4 regions of the Streptomyces sp. DSM 40868 genome follow, and region 4 is predicted to be linked to each of the others. Evidence: riboswitches for the same ligand, from Rfam matches in the RefSeq annotation. Region 4 holds a riboswitch; each other region holds the start of a gene.

Region 1 (2,193 bases), 4.9 Mb from region 4:
TTGAGGTTGTGGGTGCGGCGGGCGTCCTCGCCGGTGTTGTCCCGGAGTTCGAGGAATTCCTCGATGTCGGAGTGCCAGGTCTCCAGGTAGACGGCGGCGGCGCCCTTGCGACGGCCGCCCTGGTTCACGGCGGCGACCGAGGCGTCCAGGGTCTTCAGGAACGGCACGATCCCGTTTGAGTGCCCGTTCGTCCCCCGGATCAGCGAGCCTCGCGAGCGGATGCGGGAGTACGACAGCCCGATGCCGCCGGCGTGCTTCGACAGCCGGGCGACCTGGTGGTAGCGGCCGTAGATCGAGTCCAGCTCGTCCAGCGGGGAGTCCAGCAGGTAGCAGGACGACATCTGGGGGTGGCGGGTGCCGGAGTTGAACAGGGTGGGGGAGGAGGGCAGGTAGTCCAGTCGGCTCATCAGGCCGTAGAGCGAGGCGACCTCGTCCACGGAGCGGACCGTGTCGTCCTCGGCCAGACCGCTCGCCACGCGCAGCATGAAGTGCTGGGGCGTCTCGATGACCTTGCGGGTGATCGGGTGACGCAGCAGGTAGCGGCTGTGCAGGGTGCGCAGGCCGAAGTAACCGAAGCGGTCGTCGGCGCCGTCGGCCACGGCCGAGTCCACCAGCGCGTCCAGCCGCTCGGCGTGGGTGCGCACGAACTCGGCGGTGCGGTCGGCGACCAGGCCCTCGCGGTGACCGACCTCGATCGACCCGGTGAAGGAGGTCACGCCCTGGGAGGCGGCCTCGTCCCGGATCGCGAGGGTCAGCAGCCGGGCGGCCAGCTTGGAGTAGGCGGGGTCCTCGGCGATCAGGCCGGCGGCGGCCTCCGTGGCCAGCTCGCGCAGCTCCGCCTCGTCGGCCCGCGCGGACCGGCCGCGCAGCGCGGCGGCGGCGACCCGTCCGGGGTCGGCGTCGGGCAGATCGGCCGTCAGCTCGGACAGGGTCCGCAGCAGCGCGGCACCGGGACCGTCGGTCTCGGATCCGCTGACCGGAGCCGGGTCGGCTGGCGCGATGGTCACGTGGGGGTCTCCCTCGCTCGGCACGGGGCCTGGCGGAGGGCAGGGGGCAGCACGAGCGCGCGGGGGCTCTCGCGTCCACCGGCCCACTCCACGAGGCCCGGACGTCGGGCACACCGGCCGGCTGGCCGGGTGCACTGTCGGCAGGTCCTCGGACTGACGCTCGTACGCGGATACGCACAAGTACACCGTTGCGGGACAGTTCCGGATTCGCACCGGATTCCCCTGCGACGACAGCGAGCATGAGCATACATCTTGTGTCGGGCTGCCGTGTCACCCCCAGATGTTGTGTCGGGGTGGTGTCAGAGCGTCAACTCGTAGGTGAGCAGCGTGATGTCGTCCAGCTCCGGCACGGGATTCCAGTCCCGTTCGGGTGTGCGGACGAAGCCCAGGCGTTCGTAGATGCGGTGGGCGGTGTGCATGGTGCGCTGGGTGGACAGGACGACGGCCGTGCAGCCATCCGTGGCCCTCGCGCGCTCGACGCAGGCCCGGACGAGCGCCTCGCCGACGCCCCGGCCGCGGGCCGCGGGGTCCACCGCGAGCATGCGGATCTCCGCCTCGCCGGGACGGGCGATGTCCGCCATGGGGCCGCCGGACGGGACGAAGGTGACGCCGCCGAGCGGCCGGTCGTCCGCGACCGCGACGAGGACCTCGGCGGCGGCCGCGCGTTTCGCGACGTCCCTCAACTCGCCCAGGTACTCGTCGCTCTCGCCGAAGTCCAGGAGGCCGTCCCCGAGGTAGGCCTGGGCGGTGATCTCGCCGAGGGCGGCGTACTCGGACGGGGCGGCGGGCCGGATGATGATGTCCATGGGCCGAGTGTGCGGGACGGCTACGGCAAGGCGCCGTGGGTTTTCCGCGGGGCGCCCCGCCGCGGCGGACCGCTCGTCACCCGCCCGGACCGGCAACGGCAGCGGGCCGCCGACGCGTCTGCTGTCGGCGGCCCGCTGCGGATGTCGCGTGGGTCAGTGCGCGCTGCCCGCGGTGGCCGGCGGAAGCTCCACCTGGACATCGGGGTCGCCGGAGTCCGCCGTGTAGTCGTCCGGCTTGGTCTCGTCGATGCCCTCGGGGGCCTTCACGGCCTTCAGGACGACCGTCAGGACCACGGTGACCAGCACGTTCAGCACGAACGCCGTCAGGCCGATGTAACCGATCTCGCCGATGCCGGGGATCTCCTTCGAGGAGCCGCCGA
Region 2 (2,193 bases), 3.7 Mb from region 4:
AGTACGCCAGCGCCGCCGCCCACACCGCCACGAACAGGCCGACGATGAGATAGCCGACGTTGTCCAGGTCCAGGCCGGCCACCCAGCCGGTCACCGGGTCGCTGAGGTCGAACTTCTCGTGCAGCACACCGACCAGCTCGATGGTGCCGATGAAGAAGGCCACGGCGATGGACAGACCGGTGATGGCGAGGTTGTAGAAGACCTTGCGGACGGGGTTGGCGAACGCCCACTGGTAGGCGAAGTTCATGAACGTGCCGTCGAGGGTGTCGAACAGGCTCATCCCGGCGGCGAACAGCAGCGGCAGGCACAGGATCGCGTACCAGGGCAGGCCGGCCGCCGCGCCCGAGCCGGCCATCACCATCAGGGTGACCTCGGTGGCCGTGTCGAAGCCGAGGCCGAACAGGAAACCCAGCGGGTACATCTGCCCCGGCCGGGACACGGACTTCGTCAGCCGCCCCAGCAGCCGGTTCATGAAACCCCGGGAGTCCAGGTGCCGTTCCAGCTCCGTCTCGTCGTAGCCGCCCGCGCGCATCGCCCGGAAGACCTTCAGGATGCCCGCCAGGGCGACCAGGTTCAGGGCGGCGATGAGGTAGAGGAAGGACCCGGAGATCGTCGTGCCGAGCACCCCGAGCACCTGGTGGGTGGTGGAGCCCTCGTTCATCACCTTCCCGGCCAGCGAGGTGCCGCCCGCGATCAGCAGGGCCAGCAGCACGACCACGCTGGAGTGCCCGAGCGCGAACCAGAACCCCACCGACACCGGCCGCTTGCCGTCGGCCATCAGCTTGCGGGTGGTGTTGTCGATCGCCGCGATGTGGTCGGCGTCGAAGGCGTGGCGCATGCCGAGGGTGTAGGCGGTGATCCCCAGTCCCACGCCGAACACCTGGGAGCCGACCTGGTAGTGCCTCGGGGCGACCAGCAGACAGAGGATCCCGAAGGCGACGACATGCAGGGCGAGGATCACCACCAGCAGCCCCGCCGTCTTGACGGTGTCCTCGCGTCGCCAGCGGAAAGTAGCGGCATCAGCCATCGGGTTCACGCTCCAGCACCTCGTGGATCACTTCGTGAGCTGCCGTGGCCGGTCTCCTGGCTTACGGGTCACACGTCCGCCGTTCCTGCCTTCCCGGCCTTTCGGCCAGTGGCCCGGCGGATGCCGGACGGAACGGGAACTCCCCGATCACAGTGGCGAGGGCCGCTCCGGTCTCACACCGGCTTCCCGAACACCACGGCCCGCCCACCGTAGAGGGGCACGCGGTTTCCTGCATAGCTGCGCAGTCGGGCAGGTATTCAAGATCACATCGCCGCCTGCCAGGATGGGGGCATGCATCTCGTTCCTGCCGACCGTGCCGATCGTCGCACCATCGACGGTCACCGGGTGTGCGAGGCGATCGCCGCGATCGGCGACGCGGGGCGTCTGCGCACCTGGTCCGACCGATTCTCGCTGCTGGCCGACGCCAACCGGCTCGCGCTGCTGCTCGCCCTGCACCGGACCGGGCCGCTGGCCGTCTCGGACCTGGCGATCGCCACGGGCATGAACGACCCGGCCGTCTCCCAGGCCCTGCGGCTGCTGCGCGCGGCAGGGGTCGTGGCGGGGGAGAAAGAGGGGCGCGTGGTGCGCTATCGGGTGGTGGACGAGGACGTGAGGGGCCTGTTGGAGCACTGCGCCGCCTGAGCGCCCCGGAAAAGGTTCCCTTTCGGGCAATGTGGACAGATACAGATTCCGTACTCTCGTCCGTCCCAGGGGAGCCCGTATGGCAGACCGCCCGCCGGACCTCTCGTCCAAGAACCCCGACTGGTGGCGCCAGGCCGTCATCTACCAGGTCTATCCACGCAGTTTCGCCGACGCCGACGGTGACGGCCTCGGTGACCTCAGGGGCCTGACCCAGCGGCTGTCGCACCTCGCCGCGCTCGGTGTCGACGCCCTGTGGCTGAGCCCCTTCTACCCCTCCGAACTCGCCGACGGCGGCTACGACGTCATCGACCCGCGCGGTGTCGACGAACGCCTGGGCACCCTGGACGACTTCGACGCCCTGGTGGGCGAGGCGCACCGGCTGGGCCTGAAGGTCGTCGTGGACATCGTCCCCAACCACACCTCCCATCTGCACCGCTGGTTCCAGGAGGCGCTGCGCGCCGGGCCCGGATCGGCCGCCCGCGAGCGGTACGTCTTCCGGCCGGGGCGCGGCCCGCACGGGGAAC
Region 3 (2,193 bases), 1.4 Mb from region 4:
TGGGCCTGCATGGCCTGGGCGCGGCCGATCTCCGCGCCCTCCCGGGTCACGAAGGAGTTCAGGGACATGTTCTGCGCCTTGAACGGCGCCACCTTGACGCCCTGGCGGACCAGCCACCGGCAGATCCCGGCCGTCACGACGCTCTTGCCGGCGTCCGAGGTGGTGCCGGCCACGAGGAGGCCACCGTTCACTTCCCACGTCCTTTCAGGAGTGCGCGCGCGGCGAGCGTGGTGCCGAGGGCGAGCAGGCCGACGCGGCGGGAGAGCCGTACCGCCCGGTCGATGTCGGTGACCCGGACCGGGCGTCCGGTGCCGCCGTTGAGCACGGGCCGGTGTTCGACCCGGCCGCCGTAGGAGAGGGTTCCGCCCAGCCGGACGCCGAGGGCGCCCGCGAAGGCGGCCTCCACGGGACCGGCGTTGGGGCTCGGGTGCTTGCGGGCGTCGGCCTTCCAGGCGCGCAGGGCGCCGCGCGGGTCGGGTCCGGCGACGGTGGCGAGTACGGCGGTGAGCCGGGCGCCCGGCCAGCCGGCGACGTCGTCGAGGCGGGCGGAGGCCCAGCCGTAGCGGCGGTGGCGGGGTGACTTGTGACCCACCATGGCGTCCAGGGTGTTGACGGCCCGGAACCCGAGCAGCCCCGGCACCCCGGCCACGGCTCCCCACACCAGGGCGCCCACCACGGCGTCGGAGGTGTTCTCGGCGACCGACTCGACCACGGCCCGGGCCATTCCGTCGGCGTCCAGCGCCTGCGGGTCGCGGCCGCACAGGTGGGGCAGCCGGGCGCGGGCGGCCTCGACGTCCCCCGCGGCCAGGGCGCGCCCGATCGCGTCGGCCTCGCGGGCGAGCGAGGTGCCGCCGACGACGGCCCAGGTGGCGGCGGCGGTCAGCGCGACGGAGGCGGTACGGGAGGGGCGTACGGCGCGTGCGGCCAGCGCCCCGAGCACGACGGCGCCACCGGCGCATACGGCGGTGTGCACGGCGCCCCAGCCGCGGTGGTCGTGCCACAGCGCGCCTTCCACGGCCGTGGCCGCGCGGCCGAACGCGGCGACCGGGTGCCCGCGGCGGGGATCGCCGAGGAGCAGATCACCGAGGACGCCGGCGGCGGCGCCGTACGCGTATGTGCGGTCGGCACCCATCGGCTCAGCCGGCCGTGGGCACAGGGGCGTTCCCGGTACGGGTCCTTCGGCAGCCGAGCATGGCGATTCATGTCCTCACTCAGGGTGTCCACGCCCTGGTTCGACGGATTCCGGCGGCGAGAGTTCCTGGCTCCCGGGGGGTTCTTCCCCGGTGACAGTGGCGGGACCGCGCCGGATTCGCACTGGCTTCCTCTGCTGCCGCCGTACATGGCCTGGGCAGTCCACCACGTGCCCGGAAGGGCCGTCAACTTGCCTTTGACCTGGGATGCCCGACTGTGCTGAGGCCCACATCGCCGGGGCGCCGGACGGGTCTTCGGGGCCGCCGCGAGCATGCGTCCGCCCCGCCGGGTCCGGCGGGTGGGCCGGTCGGCGGGGCGGAGGCGGGGATCGGGGTCTGCGGTCAGGCCACGATCAGGTAGATGCCGTAGGCCACGGCCGCCGCGCAGGCGGCGAAGCAGACGTAGGCGCCGGTGACGGCGAGCGCGGCGGAGCCGCCCTGGGCCGCGGCCCGCTCGCGGCGGGACAGGCCGTTGATGCCGAGGGTGAACAGGGCCACCAGGCACACCGTGAACACGACGCTGACGCCCAGAACGGAGCCGAGGGCCGCCCAGTCGATCTTCATGGGATTGCTTCCTTCAGTAACCGTGCGGGCGGGTCAGACCGTGGCGGCCGGCGGGGCGGCGGGGGCCGGTTCGGCGGCCGGGGCGGGGATCGTGGCCGTCAGATCGCCGGCCGTCAGATCGGCGGTCGTCAGATCGGCGGTGGCCAGGTCCGCGGAGATCGGCTTCCCGGCGGCCGGGACCGTCAGGCTGTCGGCGATCGGGCCGGCGGGCGGCGGGGTGACCGCGGCGATGGCGGCGGTGACGACACCGGCCGGCTCGCCGGTCTCCTCGACCACGTTGGTGTGGTCCACGACCTCGCGGCGGGAGATCTTCCAGATCGCGGCGCTCGCGGCGACCAGGAAGACGGCGACGGCGGCGGTGCCCCAGTCACCGAGGTCGGTGACGGACTCGGCACCCGCGCCGACCAGCGCGGCGGCCGGCAGGGTGAGCACCCAGGCG
Region 4 (2,193 bases):
GCGGTGATCACTCCGACCGGCAGCTCGGCCGGGGCGAGAACCAGCCGGGACAGCACGTCGGCCCACACCAGCAGTACGGCCCCGGCGAGCGGGGCGACGGCCAGCACGCGCCGGTGGTCGGCGCCGACCAGCATCCGTGCGACGTGCGGCACCATCAGCCCGACGAATCCGATGGCACCGCTGACCGCCACCACCGTCCCGGTCACGGCCGCGGTGACGACGAACAACTCCCGGCGCAGCCGGACCGGTCCCACGCCCAGGGCGGCCGCGGTCTCATCTCCCATGGCGAGCGCGTTGAGCGCCTCGGCCCGTCGGCGCAACCAGGCCCATCCGGCCGCCACGGTGACGGCGGCGAGCGGCACCTGGGCCCAGGTGGCGCCGCCCAGGCTGCCGAGCAGCCACATCATCGCCGACCTGGCCGCCTCGCCCCGGGCCGCGCCGAACACCATGACGGTGGTGACAGCCTGGAAACCGTACGCCAGTGCCGTGCCGGTCAGGATCAGCCGCAGCGGTGTCAGGCCCTGCGGGGAGCGGGCCACGGCGTACACGAGCGCCATGGCCGCGAGTGCCGACACGAAGGCCGACGCAGACAGCGCCCAGACCCCGAGCCCGGCGAACGCACCGAGGAGGATCACGGCGTTGGCGCCCACCGCCGCGCCCGAGGAGATGCCGAGGACGAACGGGTCGGCCAGCGCGTTGCGCACCAGAGCCTGCACGGCGACACCTACGGCCGCGAGACCCGCTCCGACCGTGGCGCCGATCAGCACCCGTGGCAGCCGGATCTCCCAGACGATCGTGTAGGCGGCCGCGTCGCTCGCGCGTACGGTGCCGCCGGTGAGCCCGGCCCACAGGAAGCTCGGCACCTCCGCCCAGCCGACCCCGGCGGCGCCCAGCGCCACACCGCCGACGAGCGACACCAGGAGCAACAGCAGCAGGGACAGACTGAGCGGCAGCACAGGGATGCGGCTGGGGGCCGTCCTTCGGCGCACGGGTGGGCCGTCCTTCACACGGGCCGCCTGCTGAACGTCGAGCAGGAGCAGCCCGCGCGGCCGTACCCGGCCGGGCGATCCTCTCTCGCAGTCCACGGCGAGCAGTCAACGGGTCGACACGCCCCCGCAGGCGATCGGGCTCGCACGGCACCCCTGGATCGCGGTGCCGTGCACACCGTTGCGGGTCAGCGCCGGACTCTCACCGGACTTCCCCCACGGAAGGCGAGGCAAGCCTAACAAACAGCCTCCGCCGCCTCTTTCGCGGAGCACCGCCCGGGCAACCGGAGCAGGAGGGGCAGGGGGCAGGGGGCAGGACAGCTGACGCCGATCGGGGCAGCGCTTGGTGAGGTGGCCGAGGTAGTCGTCGGCGGTGGTGCAGGACCGGCCCTGGGCGCTGCGTCGGTGCGGTCCGAGGTCTCCGTCGGCGTGGACGCGCACGGTGGTCGTGGCCGGGCGGGCCGCCGGCACGGCGGGCCTCCTGCTGCCGGCCGAGGGCCGGATCGACGACGATTTCGAGGGCGCTGACAGGGCTGCGTCGCGCTTCGATGAGGTCGAGCGACAACGCCAGACGTTCGACGATCATCCCGTCGTTGGCGTGGGGGTGCCGACACGCTCCAGCCACACGGATCCGACCGAGCACGCCCGCTGCGGCGATCGTGCGAGCGGCTCGGTCGGGTGCGTCCGGCCGTCGGGGGCGCGACGGCTGATCCGCCCGCGCCGGTCCGCCCCCGCGACGACTCCGGACAGCGCGGCCGCGCCGCGCGGCAAGGCGTCGAGCCCGGCGCCCGCGGTGACCGGTGTGTCAAAGTACGGGACGACCTTGAGGCTCTCGCCGGCCTCGGGATCGAGAGTGGTGAGCCGTCCGAGGAGCTCCTGCGTCTGCTCTTCCTCGCTCAGGCAGCCAGTCCACCGACGCCCTCTGCCCCGCCCACCGCTCCCTCCACCCGGCCGGATCAGGCTTTGAGCAGGCGCACCGAGCAGCCACGCGGCACCGGCTGCCTGCCCGGGAGCTTTGTTCACCCCCGTGAAGGGGCTGCCGAACAACGGCCGGACCGCTGAAGTCGGCATCGGAAGAACCGTGAACGGTACCCCGGAGGGAAGATCCGCATGCGCATCCGCACCAGTGGCGGAACAGGGCTGTCGCGCCGTCTGTCGGCGGCCGCCGTGAGCTGCCTGGCGTTCCTGTCCGTTCTGACGGCGACGG

The links. Region 4 has a riboswitch for cobalamin ahead of HB370_RS03995 (iron ABC transporter permease). Riboswitches for the same ligand answer to the same signal wherever they lie in the genome.
Region 1: it holds a riboswitch for cobalamin, as region 4 does, so the genes downstream of both, HB370_RS26590 (ribonucleoside-diphosphate reductase subunit alpha) here and HB370_RS03995 (iron ABC transporter permease) in region 4, are expected to answer to the same signal.
Region 2: it holds a riboswitch for cobalamin, as region 4 does, so the genes downstream of both, HB370_RS21050 (HoxN/HupN/NixA family nickel/cobalt transporter) here and HB370_RS03995 (iron ABC transporter permease) in region 4, are expected to answer to the same signal.
Region 3: it holds a riboswitch for cobalamin, as region 4 does, so the genes downstream of both, HB370_RS10470 (cobalamin biosynthesis protein) here and HB370_RS03995 (iron ABC transporter permease) in region 4, are expected to answer to the same signal.

Annotation. Positions count from the first base shown of each region.
Region 1 is NZ_CP050504.1:5,818,248-5,820,440, forward strand. It holds gene HB370_RS26590 (ribonucleoside-diphosphate reductase subunit alpha) at 1-1,007, opposite strand, end outside; cobalamin riboswitch at 1,129-1,289, opposite strand; gene HB370_RS26595 (GNAT family N-acetyltransferase) at 1,307-1,813, opposite strand; gene HB370_RS26600 (sodium:solute symporter family protein) at 1,967-2,193, opposite strand, start outside.
Region 2 is NZ_CP050504.1:4,616,045-4,618,237, reverse strand. It holds gene HB370_RS21050 (HoxN/HupN/NixA family nickel/cobalt transporter) at 1-1,027, opposite strand, end outside; gene HB370_RS21055 (bile acid:sodium symporter family protein) at 1-48, shown strand, start outside; cobalamin riboswitch at 1,056-1,240, opposite strand; gene HB370_RS21045 (metalloregulator ArsR/SmtB family transcription factor) at 1,319-1,669, shown strand; gene HB370_RS21040 (glycoside hydrolase family 13 protein) at 1,749-2,193, shown strand, end outside.
Region 3 is NZ_CP050504.1:2,323,471-2,325,663, reverse strand. It holds gene HB370_RS10475 (cobyric acid synthase) at 1-191, opposite strand, end outside; gene HB370_RS10470 (cobalamin biosynthesis protein) at 188-1,132, opposite strand; cobalamin riboswitch at 1,230-1,373, opposite strand; gene HB370_RS10465 (hypothetical protein) at 1,533-1,754, opposite strand; gene HB370_RS10460 (inorganic phosphate transporter) at 1,788-2,193, opposite strand, start outside.
Region 4 is NZ_CP050504.1:884,512-886,704, forward strand. It holds gene HB370_RS03995 (iron ABC transporter permease) at 1-956, opposite strand, end outside; cobalamin riboswitch at 1,097-1,232, opposite strand; gene HB370_RS04000 (FG-GAP-like repeat-containing protein) at 2,097-2,193, shown strand, end outside.